4 regions of the Agromyces sp. NBRC 114283 genome follow, and region 4 is predicted to be linked to each of the others. Evidence: predicted binding sites of a transcription regulator. Region 4 holds the regulator's gene; each other region holds the start of a gene.
The links. The regulator LexA, encoded in region 4, represses DNA repair genes until DNA is damaged. The targets are predictions, from matches to a motif close to TCGAACANNTGTTCGA.

Region 1 (5,378 bases), 320 kb from region 4:
CACGAAGGGCAGGAAGCTGCGCTTCGAGATGTAGTTCATGAAGAACGCGATCACGAGCAGCCCCACCACGAAGGCGACGAGCGTCGCCGCGCCCGTCTCGACGAGCCCGTAGACGCTCGGTTCGCCGATGCTCTTGAAGAGCTGGTAGAAGCCGGAGCCGAAGACCGCGGGGATCGCCAGCAGGAACGCGTAGCGCGCGGCGGCGGCCCGCTCGTAGCCGAGGAAGAGCCCCATCGAGATCGTGCCGCCCGAGCGCGAGACGCCGGGGATGAGCGCGAGCGCCTGCGCGATCCCGAACAGGATGCCGTGCGGCACGTTCAGCTGCTCCAGGGTGCGGGTCTTGCGGCCGGCCCAGTCGGCGAGGCCGAGGATGATGCCGAAGACGATGAGCATCGTCGCGACGATCCAGAGCGAGCGGAAGGTCGTCTCGATCTCGTCTCGGAAGGCGATGCCGAGCGCCACGATCGGGATCGAGCCGACGATGATGAGCCAGCCCATCCGGGCATCGGGGTCGTTCCGCGGCACCCGGCCGGTGAACGAGCCGAACCAGTGCGAGATGATCCGCACGATGTCGCGCCAGAAGAACACGACGACCGCCGCCTCGGTGCCGATCTGAGTGATGGCGGTGAACGCCGCGCCCGGGTCCTGCGCGCCCGGCAGGAGCTCCCCGAGGATGCGCAGATGGGCGCTCGAGGAGATGGGGAGGAACTCGGTCAGTCCCTGGACCAACCCGAGGATGAGGGCTTCGATCACGTGTCGTGTGTCCGTTCGGTCGATGGCGTGCGGCGACGGAGACGATCGTAAGCCCCCTCCGTGGGCGGGCTCAGTATTCGAGCAGCAGGTCGCGGAGCACGCGGTGCCCGAAGGAGAGCGCGTCGAGCGGCACGCGCTCGTCGACGCCGTGGAACATCGCCGGGAAGTCGATCCCCTCCGGGAGGCGGAGCGGGGCGAAGCCGTAGCCGGCGATGCCGAGCCTGGAGAGCGCCTTGTTGTCGGTGCCGCCCGAGAGCAGGTACGGGAACACGGGGGCGCCCGGGTCGTGCCGGCTGATCGCCCCGGCGACCGCGTCGACGAGCGGGCCGGTCGTGGAGGCCTCGAGGCCGACGTCGCGGTGCACGATCTCGACCTCGACGCCCTCGCCGGCGAGCTCGCGGATCGCGGCGAGCACCTCCTCCTCCTCGCCCGGGAGGGTGCGGATGTCGACGAGCGCCTCGGCCCGGTCGGGGATGACGTTGTGCTTGTAGCCGGCCTCGAGCAGGGTCGGGTTGCTCGTCGTGCGGAGCGTCGCGGTGATGAAGCCAGAGGCGGAGCCGGTGGCGAGGGCGAGCTCGTCGGGCGAGACCTGCTGGGGGTCGACACCGAGGACGCCGGCGACGGCGGCGAGGAGCTCCGTGGTGGTGCCGGTGAGGCGCAGCGGCCACTCGGCGCGACCGATCCGTGCGACCGCCTCGGCGAGCTTCGTGACGGCGTTGTCGTGGATGAGGCGGGAGCCGTGCGCGGCGGTGCCGGTCGCGACGAGCCGCACCCAGAGCAGGGACTTCTCCCCGGTCTGCAGAAGGTAGGCCCGGGTGCCGCCGACGGTGATGGAGTAGCCGCCGACCTCGCTGATGGCCTCGGTGGCGCCGGCGAAGAGCTCGGGGTGGTGCTCGACGAGCCAGTGCGCGCCGTAGTCGCCGCCGGCCTCCTCGTCGGCGAAGAACGCGACGACGAGCTCGCGCTCCGGCTGGCGGCCGCTGCGCAGGATGTCGCCGAGTGCGGTGAGCATCATGGCGTCCATGTCCTTCATGTCCACCGCGCCGCGGCCCCAGAGCATGCCGTCGCGCACCTCGCCGGCGAAGGGGTCGACGCTCCAGTTGCGCGGGTCGGCGGGGACCACGTCGAGGTGGCCGTGCAGCACGAGCGCCGGCTTCTCGGGATTGCGGCCCGGCACGCGCGCCACGACGCTCGCTCGGCGCGGGGCCGACTCGAACAGCTGCGGGGCGAGGCCGAGGGCGGAGAGCTTGGCCTCGACGTACTCGGCGGCCTCGCGTTCGCCGTTCGCCCGGCCTTCGCCGTAGTTCGTGGTGTCGAAGCGGATCAGCTCCTGCGCGATGCTCGCCGTCTCGTCGAGCTCGTCGGTGATCGCGGGGGTCGTCGCTGCCTCGGCCATGCGCTCCACGCTACCGTGCCCGCCTCGTTCTCCCCCACTCCCCCGATCGCCCCGGCGCTGCGCGGTCGGAGAACGAGTTTCAGCAGCGTGATCTGCGCTTTCGGAGGGGCGGATGCCACGGCTGCCCGTGGTGGTCAAACAGCCCTCCGAAACCGTGCTAATGTCTTCTACGGCCCGCTGAGTGATCAGCGGGAAACCACGCGCGGGTGGCGGAATTGGCAGACGCGCTAGCTTGAGGTGCTAGTGCCCGTATAGGGCGTGGGGGTTCAAGTCCCCCCTCGCGCACGTGGTCGAAAGGGCCGGATCGAAAGATCCGGCCCTTTCGCGTTTTCCGGGTTCGATTCCCATTCGGAGAGTCGAATACCTGTTCGATCACGGACTTGCCGTTTTCGAATCTCTGTTCGAAACTTGATGGGTGACCTCGACCCTTCCCCAGCGCACCCGCCTCGAGCGGGTCGCCGAGCTGCAGAGCCGCATCCACGGCATGCAGGCGACGAAGCTCGAGGGGCGCTCGCTGCCCACGCATCCTGCGTTCTCGGAACTCCTCCCCGGCGGGGCGCTGCGCGAAGGAACGGTCACCGAGGTCCACGGTTCCGGCTCGCTGCTGATGGCCCTGCTCGCCGAGGCGAGCGCCGCCGGGCGCTGGTGCGCGGTCGTCGGCATCCCCGAGTTCGGGGTCGAGGCGGCCGAGCGCTTCGGGCTCGACCTCGATCGGCTCGCGCTCGTGCCCCGGCCGGGCCGGCACTGGTTCACCGTCGTCGCGACGCTCGCCGAGGCCATTCCGCTCGTCGCCGTCCGCCCCGGCGGGCGGGTGCAGCCGGCCGAGGCGTCGAGGCTCGCGGCCAGGCTCCGCGAACGCGGCGCCGCCCTCCTCGTGGCCGGCGGCTGGCCGGGCAGCGACGCGAGCCTCGGCGTCGAGTCGAGCGGCTGGAGCGGGCTCGAGCGCGGGCACGGCCTGCTCGCCGACCACGAGCTGCTCGTGCGCGCCTCCGGTCGCGGCGGCTTCGCGAGCGGGCGGCGGGCGCGGCTGCGGCTCGCAGCGGAGGCGAGGGGCTTCGCCGAGGTGCAGCCGCTGGCCGAGGTCCGCCGGCTCGGCGCAGAACGGCGGGCGGGATGATCCGGCACACCCGCACCATCGTGCTGTGGTGCCCCGATTGGCCGGTCCTCGCCGCGGCGCGCGAGGCCGGGATCGACCCGGCACGGCCGATCGCGCTCGTCGAGGGCGGCGCCGTGCACTCCTGCTCGGCTGCGGCCCGCCGCGACGGGGTCGCCAGGGGCCTCCGACTGCGGGAGGCGCAGTACCGCTCCCCCGAGCTCCTCGTGCTCCCCTACGACCCGGTGCTCGATCATCGCGCCTTCGAGCCCGTGGTGCGCGGGGTGGAGCAGGCGGTGCCCGCCGTGCAGCTGGTGCGCCCCGGCACGCTCGCGATGCGGGCCCGCGGCCCGGTCCGCTACTACGGGGGCGAGGCGCAGGCGGCGAGCGCCCTGCTCGGCACCGTCGACGCCCTCGGGGTGCCCGGGGCGAAGATCGGCATCGCCGACGGCCCATTCGCCGCCGAGCAGGCGGCCCGCACCGCGCTGCGCTCCCCCGTCGGCGTCGTCCCCGAGGGCGGCTCGGCCGAGTTCCTGGCACCGCTGCCCGTCTCGCTCGTCGTCGATCAGCGCACCCGCACGCTGCTCCTGCGGCTCGGGGTGCGCACGCTCGGGGAGCTCGCGGCGCTGCCGGCCGCCGACGTGCGCCGTCGTTTCGGCCCGGCCGGGGCGTTCGCGCACGAACGGGCCGCCGGACGCGAGCAGTCCGAGGTGGCGGCCCGCACGCCCCCGCCGGAGTTCGAGGTGGAGCAGCGTTTCGAGCCGCCGATCGACCGGATCGATCAGCTCGCCTTCGCGTTCCGGGTCTCGGCCGAACGGTTCATCGACCGCATCCGCGAGTCACGGCTCGTCTGCACCGCGCTCCGGGTCGAGCTGGAGGACGACCGCGGCGGTCACTCCGGGCGCAGCTGGCTGCACCCGCGCTGGTTCACCGCCCCGGAGGTGCTCGACCGGGTGCGCTGGCAGCTGCAGGGCGCGGGCAGCGCCGAGGCCGGGCTCGCCGCGGCGGTGACCCGGGTGCGCATCGTCCCCGAGCGGCTCGACTCGACCGGAGACCACGAGCCCGGGCTCTGGGGCGGCGGGCCCGACGAACGGGTGCATCATGCGCTGACCCGCGTGCAGGGGCTTCTCGGGCACGAGGGCGTCGCCACTCCGGCCGTCGGCGGCGGGCGGCTCCTCGTCGACCGGCAGGTGCTCGTCCCCTGGGGTGACCGCGCCCCGGCGGTCCGACCCGGGCCGTGGCCGGGCACCCTGCCCGCGCGGGCGCCGGCGAGCGTCTTCGACGAGCCGGTCCCGGTGCTCGTCCGCGATGCGGCCGGCGACTCCGTCACGATCGACGAGCGCGGGGCCATCGGCTCGCCGCCGGTGGGCTTCGCCCTCGCCGGGCGGCAGCTCGCCGAGGTGCGCGCCTGGGCCGGCCCGTGGCCCGTCGTCGAACGCTGGTGGGATCCGGAGCGCGCACGACGGGTGCACCGCTTCCAGCTCGTCGACCACGACGGCTGCGCCTGGCTGCTGCTCCGCGACGCCGAGGGCTGGTGGGCCGAGGCGAGGTACGACTGATGGGGCGCGGCTGATGGGCTGGAACAATCCGGAGATCCCGTGGTCCGAGCTCGAGCGCAAGCTGTCCGACCGCCGCCGGCCGACGCCGTCGAAACTCATCGCCGACGGCGGCGACGGCCCGGCGTTCAGCCGCAAGCGCGCCCCGTACCGGCCGAGCGAGGGGCTCGTCGCCCCGAGCGGGCCGCTCGTGCCCTACGCGGAGCTGCACGTGCACTCCAACTACAGCTTCCTCGACGGCGCCTCCCAGCCCGAGCAGCTCGTGGAGGAGGCGAGGCGGCTCGGGCTCTCCGGCCTCGCGATCACCGACCACGACGGCTTCTACGGCATCGTCCGCTTCGCCGAGGCGGCCGAGAGCTTCCCCGAGCTGCGCACGGTCTACGGCGCCGAGCTCTCCCTCGGTCTCTCCGCCCCGCAGCTGGGCGCCGCCGACCCCGAAGGCGAGCATCTGCTCGTCCTCGCCCGGGGCGAGGCCGGGTACCACCGGCTCGCGGCGGCCATCACGGCGGCGCAGCTCGCCGGGGGCGAGAAGGGACGCCCCGTCTACGAGCTCGAGCGGCTCGCCGAGCAGGCCGGGGGC
Region 2 (5,378 bases), 850 kb from region 4:
CGGGATCCCTTCGCCGGGCCGGCCGAAGAGATCGGGGCGACGCGAGTGCTGCAGACCTTCGTCGAGGGCGAGCGGGTGCACGCGGCCGGGGACGCCTGAGGCCTCGGGCGCGCCTCTACCGAACCGAAACGCGAAACGGCCCGCACCCTCTCGGGTGCGGGCCGTCGTGGTTCCGCTCGGGCGGTCACCCCGTCGCAGGGTCCGCTGCGGCGCGGGGCCGTGGCCGGGTCAGCTGGCGCGTGGCCGGGTCAGCTGGCGCGTGGCCGGGTCAGCTGGCGCGTGGCCGGGTCAGCTGGCGCAGACGGTGCCGAGCTCGGTGACCGACTCCTGCAGCGAGGTGATGTGCTCGCTCATGGCCGAGATGTCGGCGTTGGCCGGGTCGGCGACCATGCCGTCGAGGTAGACGACGTACTCGTCGAGCGCGACGGCGGCCTGGTCGGCGGCGGCCTTGACCTCGGGGTTGCCGACCTTGGCGGCGGTCTCCGAGACGGTGCCCGAGGCCTCCTTGAGCGCGGCGAGGGCCGCAGCGGGGTCGCTGGAGTCGACCGAGCTCAGGCTGGAGAGCTCCTGGAGCGCGGTCTGCACGTCGGTGCAGGCCTCCTGCTTGGTCTGCTCGGACGCCGCGGGCGCCTCCGCCTGCTTCTCCGACTTCGCGGCGGTGCCCTCGGCGTTGCCGCCCGAGGCGCAGCCGGCGAGCAGCAGGGCCATCGCGGCGAACGAGACGGCGGCGATCTTACGGGTTGCGGTCATGATGGTTCTGGTTCCCTCCGGTTCCCGGGTCGATCCCGGGCCCCCGCCGACCATCCAAGCAGCAGAGCGGCCTCCCCCAAAATGGGGAGGGGTCCCCGTCCCGGATCCGACCGAATCGCTGGCACGCTGGTGCACGGTTCGTGCGGCTCGGCCACGGGTCGCGATCAGGCCCGGGCCGCCGCGGTCCGTCGCTCGCAATCGCAATCAGTTGCCGGCAGCATCGAGTCGGCGATCACTCGCCGAGCAGGAACGGGCGCGCTTCATCGACCCCGTCCACCTCGAGCTCCCATGCGGGTCGCCGGAACGCGGATGCCTCGAGCCGCAGCCGCACCTCGTCCTCGACGACGCCCGCCTTCGGCGAGCGCCGCGTGACACCGTTCTCCCGGTAGCCGAGCTTCGTCGAGACGGCCAGCGATGGCGAGTTCCAGTCGTACGCCTCCGACTCCGCGACGGTCGCGCCGAGGTGGTCGAACGCGAACAGGAGCAGGGCGGCGCGCATCTCGGTGCCGAGGCCGAGGCCTTGGCGGGAACGTGTCAGCCACGACCCGCTCGACACCGTGCGGAGCGCGGCGAAGTTCGTCGCCCGCAGATCCTGGACGCCGATCGGGCGGCCATCCTCGAGCACCGCGAAGAGGAGGTTCCACTCCTCGGGGACGACGCCCGCGCGCTCGCGCCAGACGAACCGCGCGAGATTCGGCAGGAGCTCCTCGCGCGGCGCGTCCGTCCACGGGAAGCCGAACGGCGTGCGCTCAGCGTCGTGGACGCCGTCGAGTGCTGCCTGGGCGAGCCCCGGGAGATCGGCGTCCCGCACCGGGCGCAGCTCCAGCCGCGGCGTGCGCAGCCGAAGGCGGAAGACAGGCCAGACGTCGAGGAGGTCCATCCGTCGACGATACCGGCGGGATGCCGGGCGCCCGGCCTCCACTGCGCTTCGTCGCGGTCGTGCTCCGTCGTCGCCGTGCTCGGGTCCCTAGTGAGCTCCGTCGTCCTGAGCTCCTTGGTGGCCGAGCTCCGTCGTCACCGAAATCCGTCGCCGTCGCGCGTCGTCGTCACCGAGCTCCGTCGCCGAACACCTCCTCGAGCAGGCTCAGGTGAGCGGGCCGCCAGCCGAGCGCGCGCGCCTTCTCGCCGAGCGCGCGCTGGTCGAGCAACAGGGCGTCGGCGAAGGGCGTGCCGAGCCGCGCCCGCGACTCGTCGACCGATTCCTCGACCACGGCGCTGGCCCGCCCCGAGGCGACGGTCGCTTCACCGATCGCACGTACGCTCTGCGGTCGGCCATCGACCGCGATGAGCCTTCCCTGCTCCTGCGGATGCTCGACGGCGATGCGGTAGAGCCGCGCCAGGTCGTCCCGGTGCACGAGGCTCCAGTGCTGTCGGCCGTCGCCCACGAGTCGGACCCGTCCATCCGGGCCCGGCGTCGTCAGGAGCTCGGGAATCCCTCCGGAGCCGTAGACGACGCCCGGTGCGATGATCGTCGCGGAAACGGGCCCTGCGAGGAGCCGCTCCTCGAGGGGCACGCGCCACGCCACGATCTCCGGCGGGTCGAGCGGACCGTCGTCCTGGAGGCTCGCGCCCGAACCGTACTCCCAGATCCCGCTCGTGTGCACGAACCGGCGCCCAGTCGTCGCGAACGCGTTCCCGACGGCGTCGAGGACGGCTGCGTCGAACTCGGGCGCCCCGCTCGCCGGCGCGGCGGTGTGGATAGCGGCTTCGGCCTCGGCGAGCTCGGCGCCGAACCAGCTGGCGTCCGTCACCTCGCCGAGCCGCGCGGAGGCACCTCGTGCTGCGACCGCCCGCGCCGACTGCTCGCTCCGGACGACCGCTCGCACCTCGTGTCCAGCCTCGACGAGCTCGTCGAGCACCGCCGAGCCGATGGTCCCGGTTGCCCCGGTCAGTAGGATTCTCATGTCGGCAACGCTATGGATGCACCGCCGGTTACTTCAACGGAACTTCCCTCGAGGAAACCACGACGCCGGACGGGAGGCCGCCGATGCCTCAACCCAACGCACACAGTACTGCCGCCGCCGCTGCCACCGGCTCCGCCGCCGCTGCCACTGCCACTGCCACTGCCACCGCCACCGCCTCTGCCGCTGCGGCCTCCGCCTCCGCCTCCGCCTTCGAGGAGGCGCGCGACGTGCTCGCGCCGGAGTGCCCGAGCCGCGTAGTGTTCGAGCGGATCGGCGAACGCTGGACCATGTTCGTGCTGCTCGCACTTGAACGGGGCGGCACCTTGCGCTTCGGCGAGCTCCGCGAGCGCGTCGGCCGTGTCACCCCGAAGGTGCTCACCGAGACGCTGCGCGCGCTCGAGGCCGACGGCTTGATCGTGCGTCGAGCGTTCCGCGATTCTCCGCCGCGCGTCGAATACTCGCTCACGGAGCTCGGCATCTCCCTGCTCGACCCGATTCGGGCGATGCGTGAGTGGGCAGAGGCGCATGTCCCTGAGGTGCTCGCGGCTCGCGACCGCGCGGCGGACACCGAGCACGAGTAACCCCGCGTGCCGTGGTTCGTAGCTGTATTCGAATCTCATCTCTTTTCCCTCCGGGTGTCGACCCCGACCATTCGGCGCGGGAGAATCTCTCGGAGTGCCGTATTCGTGGGCAGCCCCGAGCGTATCCGAGCCCAGCAAGGCGTACGGAGTTTTCCACAGCCCGAACATTTCTTCGAATGTATGGCGCACCCCGGGCAGAATAGGGGTATGCACTCCACGACCGCCGTCACCCCCTTCGCCGAAGCCGCTGCCGACGCCGTCGCGACCTGGGCGGGCGCGTTGGCCGGGGCGGCGAGCGGCGTCGACGCCGAGGTGCACGCGATGAGCGGAGCGGGGCTGGTGCGCACGGTCGAAGCACTCGCCAGAGCGGCACGCGCCCTCGAGGCCCTGCAGGCGCGGTGCGCGGCCGAACTCGCCGACCGCTCGTGCGGAGAGGTCGATGCCGATCTCGCCCGCGAGCACGGCTTCCCCAACGCGGCCAGGCTCCTCGCTGCAGTCAGCGGCGGGCGAGGCATCGACGCGATTCGCCTCATCGAAGTCGGACGGGCGATCTCCGCCAGGCGTAGCTTCTTCGACGACCAGCTCCCGGCGAAACGCCCGCTCGTCGCTGCGGCGATGCACCGGGGCGAACTCTGCGTGGATGCGGCCGGCGTCATCGTTCGCTTCCTCGATCGCATCGCCCTCCGCTGCGAACCCGAGGCGCTCGCATCAGCCGAAGCCCTGCTCGTCGAACGCGCGCCCGTCGTCGGCGTCGACGGCGTGCACGGCCTCATCAAGCGACTCGAAGCTCACCTCGACCCCGACGGAGTGCAACCGCGCGAAGACGAGCTCCGCGCTCGACGATCGCTCTCGATCCGTGAAGACCGCTTCGGCATGGTGCTCGTGCGCGGCGCGTTCGATCCCGAGAGCGGAGCCGCGATCAAGGCCGCGGTCGACGCGCTCGTCGGCGCCGCGCTGCGCGCCGGGCGAGGCAGCAACCGCACCGACCACGCAGGGAGCGGCGGTGGCGCACTCGACAGCGGCGCACTGGCAAGCGCCGCGCGCGGAGGCGGGAACCGCAGCAACGACGACCCCGTCAGCCCCGTCTCTCTCGATCCGTTGTTCCGCGAAGACCGCTCGATCGCGCAGCTCAACGCCGACGCGCTCGCCGACCTCGCCCGGCACGCCCTGGGCTGCGGCGACGGTCCGACCGCGCTTCGTCGCGTCACCGTCGTCGCCAGAGTCGACGCCGAGGCGCTGACCAGCGGCGAGGGGCACGCGACGATCGACGGCATCGAGCAGCCCGTCTCGATCGCGACCGCCCGCGCCCTCGCACTGAGCGCGGGCATCAGCCCGCTCCTGCTCGGCGACGGCCGCGCTCGGCTCGACCTGGGCCGTGCGGCCCGACTGTTCAGCACCGAGCAGAAGCTCGTGCTCGTCGACCGGGACGGCGGCTGCGCCTGGCCCGGATGCCTCAGACCGCCGGGCTACGCCGAGGCGCACCATATCGCGTGGTGGCGGCGCGACGACGGCCGCACCGATACCGGCAACGGCATCATGCTCTGCAGCCACCACCACCATCGGGTCCACCGGGACGGTTGGCGCATCCACGTGCGCGACGATCACAGCTGGTTCACCCCGCCGGCGCATCTCGATCCGCAGCAGGTGCCCCGTCCAGGCAATCGCGCCAACGAACGGGTGATCGCTGAACGGTTGGCGAGCCGCCGGAGCACTACCCGAAACACGCCGCCGGGCACGCCCCGCGGCGCATCCCGAGGAAGTTCCCGGAGGGCTCCCGCGAGCCCGCCACCTCCCGCTAGCGTGAGCGCATGACCCGAACGCTGCTCATCATCGACATCCAGCAGGACTACTTCGCCGGAGGCCGGCACCCGCTGGTCGGCCCCGAGGCGGCTGCCGATCGGGCGAGCGAGGTGCTCGCGGCATGGCGCGAGCGCGGCGAGCCGGTCGTGCACATCCAGCACGTCTGGGACGCTCCGGACGCGGCGTTCTTCCAGCCGGGCACCCCGGGCGTCGAGATCCACCCGAGCGTCGCACCGCTCGAGGGCGAGACCGTGCTCACCAAGGCGCTGCCGAACGCCTTCATCGGCACCGGGCTCGAGGTCGTGCTCCGCGAGCACCACACCCCGACCATCGCCGAGGCCGC
Region 3 (5,378 bases), 460 kb from region 4:
CACCCCGCCGAATCGGCGTAGTACATGTTGGTGGGCCGGATCATGAACAGCCAGGTCAGCGGGTTCGCCTGCCAGGGATGCGGTGTGTGCACGCCGACGTGATACGTGTAGGCGCTCTGGTGGAAGTGCCAGAGGCTCTGCAGGGGGAGCGGGACCCAGGAGAGCCATCCGCTCGCCGCATTGCCCGCCTGCTCGGCCCACTGCCGGTCGTATCCGCCCGAGGTGACGAACCATCCGGTCCAGCTCGCCAGATAGACGCCGATCGCGACGGGGACGAGCAGGAGGAACGTCGCGGGCGCCTGCTTCAGCACCGCACCGCTCGCCCACAGCGGCAGCCCGGCGCGGCGTCTGGCGAGCGCGTCGACGATGACGAGGTAGACGCCGAACGCGGCGAGGAACCACGCGCCGGACCACTTGACGGCGGCGGCCGCGCCGAACGCGGCGCCCGCGGCGAAGACCCAGGGGCGGGCCCAGAGCACCGGGCCGTAGTGCGGGTCTTTGCCTGCGGCCCGGGCGGCGTCGACCCGGCGTTCGAGCCGCCGTGCGCTCCACTCGCGATCGAGGAGGACGAACCAGAAGCCGAGCAGCGCGAACAGCATCAGCCAGTTGTCGAGCAGGGCGACCCGCGACATGACGATCGCGTTGCCGTCGACGGCGAAGAGGAGGCCCGCGATGACCGCGAGCATCGTCGAGCCGAACAGGCGGCGCCCGGCGAGGGTCAGCAGGAACACCGCGATCGTGCCGGCGACGGCCGTCGAGGCCCGCCACCAGAAGGCCGAGTCCGCGCCGAACGCCGCCATGCCGAGCGCGATCATCCACTTGCCGAGGGGTGGATGCACGACGTATGAGGCCTGATCGCGGTACCCGTCGGTGTCGCCGGCGGCGAAGTCGGCGTCGGCGCCGTCGGGCCAGGTGGATTCGTAGCCGTGGTGGAGGAGGGTCCACGCGTCCTTCACGTAGTAGGTCTCGTCGAAGACGAGCGCCTGCGGGTGGCCGAGATTCCAGAAGCGCAGCACGGCTGCGAGCAGCGTGACCAGGATCGGGCCGCCCCAGTACCAGAGCGCCCGGCGCTTCGGCGTGGCGAGCAAGCGGTCCCACCACTCGTCGTGCCGGGACCCAGTGGGCTCGGGGGAGGGGTCCTTGACGTGTTCCGGCGGGAACGGGTCGGCCGCGAAGAGGTCGGCGCCGGGGAGCCGCGGGGCGGCGCTGGCGGATGCGGCGGCCCCGGTGGGCAGGGGCGCGCCCCGGCTGCCGCCGCCGCGCGCGGGCGGCTCCGGCGGCTCGGCGACACTCATGCGCCCAACCCTAAGACATCAGAACGGCGCACGATCGGGGTAGCTCCGAGCCGGGAGCGGCTCGGTGCGGGCGAGGTGACCGCTCGGACTGCGCCAGCTGATCGTGCCGTCGGCGGAACGGGTGACGGTGAACCGGGCCCGATGCTTCAGGGTGTGGTCGGTGCGGCACGTGGGGGCGAGGTTGTCGACATCGGTCGCGCCGCCCTGGGCCCAGGCGGTGAGATGGTCGAGATCGGTGGTGGTGACCGGGCTCGTGCATCCCGGTCGGGTGCAGCCCTCGTACTGCTTCGCGAGCCATCTGCGCTGAGCGTCAGTCACCCGGTAGCGCGTGCGGTCGAGGGCGAGGGGTGCGCTCGTGAACGGGTCGGTGGCCAGTCGGAGGAACGTCGGCGCCTCGGCGAAGAGTCGCCGGGCGGTGTCGTCGTCGATCGGCCCGTGCCCCTCGAGCTCGGCGGCCTGATAGGGCCGCGTGCCGTGCGCGCCGTCGGGGCCGTGCGCACCGTCGATGCCGTGCGCTCCGCTGGCGCCGCCGGACTGGCCGGCGCCGATGAGGGTCAGTGCGGGGATCGTGACGAGGATCTCGGTGCGGACGGCGGTCGGCGTGCCCTCGCCGGTCAGCAGCGCCGTCGCGACGTCGGCGCGGAGCTGGTCGAGGGTGCGCGTCTCGTCGGCCCGCCCCGAACGTTCGGTCGCCGTCGCGCCGACGCGGGCGCGGATGCGGGCGGCATCGACCGCCGACACGTAGAGGGTGACCCAGGCCATGCCGTCGTCGGCCGACTCGACGGTGAGGCGGCGCTGGGCGAGGGCGCGCGCATGGCGGGCCGCGGTCTCGTCGGGCTGATCGAGCTTCGCCCGCAGCAGGCGCGCTCGGCGACGGAACCTCGCGCGCGGTACCGTTCCGGCGAGCTCCGTCAGCTCATCGTCGAGCGTCGCGAGCCGCGCAGCGGCGGTCTGCGCGGCCGCCCGCTGCTCGGCCGACGCACCGCGGAAATCTGCGGGGATCGGGAGGCCGGCGATCGCGTCGAGCGCGATGCGCACCTCCGCATAGCCGGCGAGTCCGTCGCGGAACCGGCCCCACAGCCGGGGGAGGAGGTCGTGGCAGCGCGCCGCCTCGAAGGCACGACTGCGGATCGTCGCGGCCGGCAGCATCAGCCGCATCGACAGTTCGGCGGCCACCGATCTGGCGGCGAGCTCGGCCACGTCGAGTCGGGGCCCGCGAGCTGCCCGCCCGCTCGCCTGGGGTGTCAGCGTCTCGGCCGCCATCGTCTCTGCGGTGAGGTACAGCTCGGGGTGCGCGTCGGCGAGCGCGAACGCGCGTCGGAATGCGTCGAGCTGGGCGGCGAACTGACGGTTGCTCTGGAGCTGCGCGCCCTCGGCCGCGTCGAGGTTCGCCTGCAGCTCGGCGAACACCGCGCGGGAGCCGCCGGCCGCGGAGGCGGCGCGCCAGGCATCCAGCGATTCCCAGTCGGCGGAGGCCCAGTCGGCGGAGGCTAGGGCGGCTGAGGCTAGGCAGGCAGAGGCCAAGTGAGCAGAGGCCAGGTCGGCGGAAGGCGGGTCGCCAGAGACCCAGTCGGCGGAGACCGGCTCGGCGGAGACCCAGTCGGCGGAGACCCACTCGGCGGAGGCCCACTCCGAATCTGGTTCGCCCCGCTCATTCGCCCGCCAGCCCGGCGGCACCGCCCGCTCACCGATTCCCCACATGCCCGCCAGTCTATCGAACACACATTCGAAACTCGAGGCCCGGTCTCGAGCTGTGGAGAACTCCTCCGGCGGTCGATGCGGGAGACTTGGAGGCATGATCATCCTCGCCGCCACGCCCATCGGCAACCTCGGCGACGCCTCGCCCCGCCTGCGCACCGCGCTCGCCGAGGCGCGCCTCGTGGCATCCGAGGACACCCGCGTCACCCAGCGGCTGCTCGCCGCGCTCGGCATCGAGAACCGGCCCAGACTCATCGCGCTGCACGAGCACAACGAGCGGCAGAAGGCCGCCGAGCTCGTCGAGCTCGCGCGCGACGCGGACCTGCTCGTGCTGAGCGACGCGGGGATGCCGACCGTCTCCGACCCGGGCTTCCCGCTCGTCGCCGCGGCCGCCGCCGCGGGTGTGCTGGTGACCGCCATCCCCGGTCCGAGCGCCGTGGTGACCGCGCTCGCGCTCTCGGGTCTGCCGACGGACCGCTTCGCGTTCGAGGGCTTCCTGCCGCGCAAGGCGGGCGAGCGCGCCCGCCGGCTCGCCGAACTCGCCGCCGACCGTCGCACGCTCGTGTTCTTCGAGGCCCCGACGCGGCTCGCCGCGAGCCTGGCCGCGCTCGCCGAGGCGTTCGGGGCGGAGCGCCCCGCCGCGGTCTGCCGCGAGCTGACGAAGCTCCACGAGGAGGTGCGCCGCGGACCGCTCGCGGAGCTCGCCGACTGGGCCACAGCCGGGGTTCGCGGGGAGATCTGCATCGTCGTGGGCGGCGCTCCGGAGCCGGGGCCGGCGGACGCCGGCGACGCGGTCGCGCGGGTGCTGGAGCTGACGGCGGGCGGCGCACGACTGAAGGATGCCGCGGCGGAGGTCGCCGCGGCGACGGGCCTCGGCAAGCGCGAGCTGTACGAGGCGGCGCTCCGGGAACGCGCCGGGTCCTGAGCCGTCACGAGCCGAAGCGCAGGCCGAGGCATCGAAGCATCCCTGACCGATTCCTGCAAGGCCCCGCCGAACCGCCAGGAACGCGCGACAATTGACGTGAGCCCGGCCGAGCCGCGGCAGCGGTCCCAACGCGCTCGGGCGTGGAGGTGCGACATGTCGAACGCAGTGCGTTTCACCGCTTATGGCGGCCCCGAGGTGCTCGAGGTCGTCGAGATCGAGGCGCCGCTTCCCCGGCCCGCCGAAGTGCTCGTCGAGGTCTACGCCACCGGGCTCAACCCGGCCGAGAGCGCGCTGCGGCGCGGCGAGGCCAGAGCCGGCCGCACGGCGGAGCTGCCCGCGAGGCAGGGGCGCGACCTCGCCGGCGTGGTCATCGCCACCGGGCCCGGCGTCGAACGCTTCGCCCGCGGCGACGAAGTCATGGGCTGGGGCGAGGGCACGCAGGCGAGCCACGTCGTCGTCCCGGAGACGCAGCTGATGCTCAAGCCGGCCGGGATCCCGTGGGAGGTCGCCGGCTCCCTGGCCACGGCGGGCACCATGGCCTGGAACGCCGTCGAGGGACTCGCGCTCGGCCCGAACGACACCGTCGTGATCACGGCGGCGGCCGGCGGCGTCGGATGCCTCGCGGCGCAGTTCGCGAGGCTCCACGGCGCCGCGGTCATCGGCACGAGCGCGGAGGCGCGCTTCGACTTCCTGCGCCAGTTCGGCATCCAGCCGCTCGGCTACGGTCCGGGCCTCGCCGCCCGCGTGCGCGTCGCGACCTCGGCGCCGATCACCGCGTTCCTCGATTTCCTGGGCGGCGGGGCCGAGGAGGCGGTCGAGCTCGGGGTGCCCGCGGGCCGCGTGCTCACCGTGCTCGACGAGGAGGCCGTCGACGAGCACGGCATCGCCAGGGTCGAGCCGGGCGACCTGGTCGCGCTCGGCCGGGTGTCCGCCGCGATCGCCGCGAAGCAGGTGCGCCTGCCGATCGCCGACGTCTTCGCGATGGCGGACGTCGCCGCCGCCTACCGCGCGCTCGACCGACGGGATGCCGCGGGCAAGATCGTGCTCGGTCTGCGCACCGTGGAGTACCCCGGACAGCGGGTCAAGGAGCCCGCCATCAAGGAGCAGGACGTCACGCTCGGCGTGCCGACGCCGCACGAGCGGCTCGAGGCCGTCGAGGCGGTGCCCGCGGCGATCGGCGACGGCAGCGTGCGGCGTCGCCACCGCGAGGCGCGCCAGCAGGCGGAGGCCGACGCGACTCCCGCGGACGCCGGGACGGATCAGCCGGACCGGGCGGGCGGGGCGCCGCTCCCGTAACCCGCGCTCGGGGCATCCGCCACGCCCGTAGGATTGACGGCATGGCCGACGGCTCCTCGTTCTACATCACCACGCCCATCTTCTACGTCAACGACGTGCCCCACATCGGGCACGCCTACACGGAGGTGGCGGCGGACGTGGCTGCGCGCTGGCACCGCCAGGCC
Region 4 (5,378 bases):
GGGCTGCGGGAACGGCGGAATGACGTCGAGACTCCACCGCTGGGCGGCGAAGGAGTGCACGAAGTAGAAGCGCTCGTCCTCGATGCCGTCGAAGAGCACGCTGCCGGCATCGGGCGTCACGGTGTTCCACCCCATGTGCGGCAGCACCTCGGCCGGCAGCTCCGTGACCTCGCCGGGCCACTCGCCGAGGCCCTCGGTATCGGTGCCGCGCTCGACGCCGCGCTCGAACATGACCTGCATCCCCACGCAGATGCCGAGCACCGGGCGTCCGCCGGCGAGCCGCCGGTCGATGAGCTCGTCGCCGCGCACGGCGCGGAGCTGCTCCATCACCGCGCGGAAGGCGCCGACCCCGGGCACGACGAGCCCGTCGGCCTCCATCACCGCCGCGCGGGCCGCGGTGACCTCGACCTCCGCCCCCGCCCGTTCGAGCGCCTTCGCCGCCGAGTGCACGTTGCCGGAGCCGTAGTCGAGGACGACGACGCGCCGGGTGCGGCTCACAGCGCGCCCTTCGTGGACGGGATGCCGACGACGAGCGGGTCGAGCGCCTTCGCCTGCCGGAACGCCCGCGCGAACGCCTTGAACTCGGCCTCGGCGATGTGGTGCGGGTCGCGTCCGCCGAGCACGCGGACGTGCACGGTGAGCCCGGCGTTGAAGGTGATGGCCTCGAAGACGTGACGCACCATCGACCCCGTGAAGTGCCCGCCGATGAGGTGGAACTCGAAGCCCTCGGGCTCGCCGGTGTGCACGAGGTACGGCCGGCCCGAGATGTCGACGACGGCCTGCGCGAGCGCCTCGTCGAGCGGGACGAGCGCATCGCCGTAGCGCGAGATGCCGCGCTTGTCGCCGAGCGCCTGGCGGATGGCCTGGCCGAGCACGATGCCCGTGTCCTCGACGGTGTGGTGGACATCGATGTGCACGTCGCCGCTGGCGCGCACGGTGAGATCGCTCAGCGAGTGCTTGGCGAAGGCGGTGAGCAGGTGGTCGTAGAACGGGACCCCCGTCTCGATGTCGCTCGTGCCGGTGCCGTCGAGATCGATGGAGAGGTCGATGCTCGACTCGCTCGTCTCGCGCTGGACGCGGGCCGTGCGGTGCTGGTTCGCCATGGTCATGCTCCGATCCTATTCGCGGCGCTCGGCGCGAACAGCGCGATCGCCTCGAGGAACGCGGTCGTCTCCGCCTCCGTGCCCGCGCTCACCCGGAGGCTGCCGGGCAGGCCGATGTCGCGGATCAGCACGCCCCGCTCGAGCAGCGCCTGCCAGAGCGCCGCCGGCTCGTCGACGCCGCCGAACAGCACGAAGTTCGATCCGCTCCGGAACGGGCGGAAGCCGAGCCCGCCGAGCTCGCGCACGATGCGCTCGCGCTGTCCGCGGATTTCGTCGACCATCGCGAGCATCTCGTCGCTGTGCGCGAGGGCGGCGAGGGCGGCGGCCTGGGTGAGGGCGGAGAGGTGGTACGGGAGCCGCACGAGACGGAGGGCGTCGATCACCGCCGGGTCTGCGGCGAGGTAGCCCACTCGCGCGCCCGCGAAGGCGAAGGCCTTGCTCATGGTGCGCGAGACGACGAGGCGCGGCCGGCCCTCGAGGAGCTCGAGCGCGCTCGGCGTGCCGGGGTCGGCGAACTCGAAGTAGGCCTCGTCGACGATTACGATGCCGCGCGCCGCATCGGCGACCGCGCGGATCGTGTCGAGCGACACCGGAGTGCCGGTGGGGTTGTTCGGCGCGCAGAGGAAGACGATGTCGGGATCGTGCTGCTCGATCGCCGCGACGGCCGTCTCGGCGCACAACTCGTAGTCGGCGTCGCGCGGGGCGTCGATCCACTCGGTGCCGGTGCCGGAGGCGAGCAGCGAGTACATCGAGTACGTGGGCGAGAAGCCGAGCGCCCGGCGCCCCGGCCCCCCGAACGCCTGCAGCAGGTGCTGCAGCACCTCGTTCGAGCCGTTCGCCGCCCAGATCTGCTCGGGCGTGAGCCCGTGCCCGAGATAGCGGGCGAAGGCCTCGCGCAGTTCGGTGAACTCGCGGTCGGGGTAGCGGTTCAGCTGGAGGATGGCCGCCGCGACCCGCGCGACGATGTCGTGCGCGACGTCCTCGGGGATCGGATGCGTGTTCTCGTTCACGTTGAGGGCGACCGGAACGACCTTCTGCGGAGCGCCGTAGGGCGAGCGCCCCCTGAGGTCGTCGCGGATGGGCAGATCTTCGAAGCTCGTCACCACTTCATGCTAGTGATGCGCGACCCCCTGTGACTCCGCGCCGTGACGCCGCGCTGAGGCGGCACCGGAGCGCTCAGTTCGCGGCGGGAAGGGCCAGGCGCTGGCCCGGCTCGACCACCGAGGAGTCGAGCCCGTTGAGTCGGATGATGTCGTCGATGACCACCCGCGGATCAGCACCGGGGTCGGTCGCCTCGGCGATCTCCCACAGGGTGTCGCCGGCGCCGACCGTGACGTAGTCGAAGCTCGCGCCCGAGCCGCCGACGGCGTCGTCCGCCGCCGCGACGCCGGCACCGAGCACGCTCAACGCGGCCCAGATGACGAGCGGGAGCGCGCCGAGGGTCGTGAAGACGACGCGACCGCGTCGAGTCAGTCGGAGCCGCGTGCGGGCACCTGCGAAACCGTTCGCGGTGAACTCGGCACCGCTCGCCATGACTGCGCTCATCTCAACACCTCCAGGAGAATCGCACCCGGCCCTCGGCCGGGAGGGCCGGATGCGAAGCTGTGTTCCGAATCTATCTTCGATTGTTCGAATCTGCAAGCCGTTCTTCGAACATTGCGCCGCATCGGATTCGCGACACACTCGAAGGAATGTTTGCCGCACCCGCGTTGCGCGGATACAGTTTCGAATGTCAGAACAGAGTCCATCAGGGACCACCGACATTCCGGTCGCAAGACCGCCGACGAGGGGCGTCAGCACGTGAGCACCGAGACCGAGGGCAGCAAACCGGCCGCACGTGCGCGCCGCCGCAAGAGCCTGAGCGCGAAGCAGATCTCGATCCTCGAGGTCATCCAGCGCTCGGTCGCGACGCGGGGCTACCCGCCGAGCATGCGCGAGATCGGCGACGCCGTGGGCCTGTCCTCGCTCTCGAGCGTCACCCACCAGCTGAACCAGCTGGAGCTGGCCGGCTACCTCCGGCGCGACCCGAACCGGCCCCGCGCGCTCGAGGTGCTGATCGAGCTCCCCGGCACCGAGGAGCGCCAGCCGAGCGACGGCGAGCCCATCCCGGTCGGCGACGCCGCGATGGTGCCGCTCGTCGGCCGCATCGCCGCCGGCATCCCGATCACCGCCGAGCAGCAGATCGACGAGGTCTTCCCGCTTCCCCGCCAGCTCGTCGGCAAGGGCGAGCTGTTCATGCTGAAGGTCGTCGGCGACTCCATGGTCGACGCGGCGATCTGCGACGGCGACTGGGTTGTCGTGCGTTCGCAGCGCACCGCGGAGAACGGCGAGATCGTCGCGGCCATGCTCGACGAGGAGGCCACGGTGAAGGTCTTCCGGCAGCGCGACGGCCACACCTGGCTGCTCCCCCGCAACAGCGCCTTCGAGCCGATCCTGGGCGACGACGCCGAGGTGCTCGGCAAGGTCGTCGCGGTGCTCCGCGCAGTCTGAGGCCCCCAGACGCCAGGAACGGCCCGGGATGCCTCGCATCCCGGGCCGTTCCGCGTGCACAGCGCCGCGACCGGCCAGCCCACTCAGCCGCGGGCGAGCGACTCCCGCACCGAGCGGGCGGCTCCGACGAGGTGCGTGAGCGAGGCGACCGTCTCGTCGTAGCCGCGCGTCTTCAGCCCGCAGTCCGGGTTCACCCAGAGCCGCGACGCCGGCACCTCGGCCACCGCGCGCTCCAGGAGCTCGCGGACCTCGTCCTCACCGGGCACCCGGGGCGAGTGGATGTCGTACACGCCGGGACCCACGCCGTGGTCGAAGCCGCTGCGGCCGAGGTCCTCGACCACCTCCATGCGGCTGCGCGCGGCCTCGATGCTCGTGACGTCGGCGTCGAGCCCCCGGATGGCGTCGATGACGACGCCGAACTCGGAGTAGCAGAGGTGCGTGTGCACCTGCGTCGCCGGTGCGGCCCCGGCCGTCGCGAGCCGGAACGCGCCGACCGACCACTCGAGGTAGGCCGGCTGCTCCGCGCGGCGGAGCGGCAGCAGCTCCCGGAGCGCGGGCTCGTCGACCTGGATGATCCGGATGCCGGCGGCCTCCAGGTCCGCGACCTCGTCGCGGAGCGCGAGGCCCACCTGGCGCGCGGTGTCGCCGAGCGGCTGATCGTCACGCACGAACGACCAGGCCAGGATCGTCACGGGCCCCGTCAGCATCCCCTTCAGGTGCCGTTGGGTCAGCGACTGCGCGTAGGCCGACCAGCCGACGGTCATCGGGGCGGGGCGGGAGACGTCGCCCCAGAGGATCGACGGGCGCGTGCAGCGCGAGCCGTAGGACTGCACCCAGCCGTGCTCGGTCACCGCGAAGCCGTCGAGCAGCTCGGCGAAGTACTGCACCATGTCGTTGCGCTCCGGCTCGCCGTGCACGAGCACGTCGAGGCCGAGTTCCTCCTGGAGGCGCACGACCCGCTCGATCTCTTGCTCGATGATCGCGCGGTAGCCCGCATCGTCGAGCTCGCCGCTCGCGAGCGCGGCGCGAGCGCGCCGGAGCTCGCCGGTCTGCGGGAAGGAGCCGATCGTCGTGGTCGGCAGCTCCGGCAGCCCGAGGTCGAGCTGGGCCTCGACGCGGGCGTCGTAGTCGACGCGGGCGAAGTCAGCGTCCGAGAGGGCGGCCAGCCGCTCGCGGACCGCCGGCACCCGCACCCCGGGCGCGCCGGCCCGGTCGACGAGGGCGGCCGAGGCATCCGCGAGCTCCGACTCGATCGCCTGACGGCCGTGCGCGAGCCCGCGCGCGAGCGTCGCGACCTGGGCGACCTTCTGATCGGCGAACGCGAGCCAGCTCGCGAGGCGCGGGTCGAGCCGCTGCTCGTCGGCCAGGTCGTGCGGCACGTGCTGGAGCGAGGTGGAGCTCGCGATCGCGAGCGAGCCGGCCAGCCCCTCGAGCGCGACCGCGCGGTCGAACGCCGCCGCGAGGTCGCCCCGCCAGATGTTCCGCCCGTCGATGACGCCCGCGACGAGCGTCTTACCCGCCAGGCCCGCGCGGGCGGCGTCGTCGAGTCCGCTCGGGAGCTCCCCCCGCACGAGGTCGAGCCCGATCGCCTCGACGGGCGTCGCGGCGAGCACGGCCAGTCCCTCGCCGATGCCGCCGTAGGGGGTCGCGACGAAGAGCGCCGGGCGCCGCTCCGCGGCCCCGAGCACCGCGTACGCCCGCGCCGCCGCCTCGCGGAGGCGGGCCGGGCCGTCGTCGAGGCTCTCGCTGGCGAGCGCCGGCTCGTCGAGCTGCACCCACGTGGCA

Region 1: imuA' (DnaE2-dependent mutagenesis accessory factor ImuA') is a predicted target of LexA. The motif match lies at 2,506-2,521, and genes of this name have one in related genera.
Region 2: QSJ60_RS17030 (HNH endonuclease signature motif containing protein) is a predicted target of LexA. The motif match lies at 3,396-3,411, and genes of this name have one in related genera.
Region 3: QSJ60_RS15180 (HNH endonuclease signature motif containing protein) is a predicted target of LexA. The motif match lies at 3,010-3,025, and genes of this name have one in related genera.

What each region holds. Positions count from the first base shown of each region.
Region 1 is NZ_BSQP01000001.1:2,380,994-2,386,371, reverse strand. It holds gene QSJ60_RS11505 (undecaprenyl-diphosphate phosphatase) at 1-753, opposite strand, end outside; gene QSJ60_RS11500 (M20/M25/M40 family metallo-hydrolase) at 824-2,149, opposite strand; tRNA gene QSJ60_RS11495 (tRNA-Leu) at 2,350-2,434, shown strand; gene imuA' (DnaE2-dependent mutagenesis accessory factor ImuA') at 2,565-3,266, shown strand; gene QSJ60_RS11485 (Y-family DNA polymerase) at 3,263-4,801, shown strand; gene QSJ60_RS11480 (error-prone DNA polymerase) at 4,815-5,378, shown strand, end outside.
Region 2 is NZ_BSQP01000001.1:3,551,182-3,556,559, forward strand. It holds gene QSJ60_RS17005 (amidohydrolase) at 1-99, shown strand, start outside; gene QSJ60_RS17010 (hypothetical protein) at 289-750, opposite strand; gene QSJ60_RS17015 (GNAT family N-acetyltransferase) at 983-1,630, opposite strand; gene QSJ60_RS17020 (NAD-dependent epimerase/dehydratase family protein) at 1,797-2,654, opposite strand; gene QSJ60_RS17025 (winged helix-turn-helix transcriptional regulator) at 2,738-3,235, shown strand; gene QSJ60_RS17030 (HNH endonuclease signature motif containing protein) at 3,443-5,047, shown strand; gene QSJ60_RS17035 (cysteine hydrolase family protein) at 5,044-5,378, shown strand, end outside.
Region 3 is NZ_BSQP01000001.1:3,162,149-3,167,526, reverse strand. It holds gene QSJ60_RS15185 (dolichyl-phosphate-mannose--protein mannosyltransferase) at 1-1,295, opposite strand, end outside; gene QSJ60_RS15180 (HNH endonuclease signature motif containing protein) at 1,314-2,819, opposite strand; gene rsmI (16S rRNA (cytidine(1402)-2'-O)-methyltransferase) at 3,091-3,918, shown strand; gene QSJ60_RS15170 (NADP-dependent oxidoreductase) at 4,072-5,214, shown strand; gene metG (methionine--tRNA ligase) at 5,256-5,378, shown strand, end outside.
Region 4 is NZ_BSQP01000001.1:2,702,710-2,708,087, forward strand. It holds gene hisH (imidazole glycerol phosphate synthase subunit HisH) at 1-498, opposite strand, end outside; gene hisB (imidazoleglycerol-phosphate dehydratase HisB) at 495-1,103, opposite strand; gene QSJ60_RS13050 (histidinol-phosphate transaminase) at 1,106-2,206, opposite strand; gene QSJ60_RS13055 (LysM peptidoglycan-binding domain-containing protein) at 2,280-2,648, opposite strand; gene lexA (transcriptional repressor LexA) at 2,904-3,593, shown strand; gene metE (5-methyltetrahydropteroyltriglutamate--homocysteine S-methyltransferase) at 3,677-5,378, opposite strand, start outside.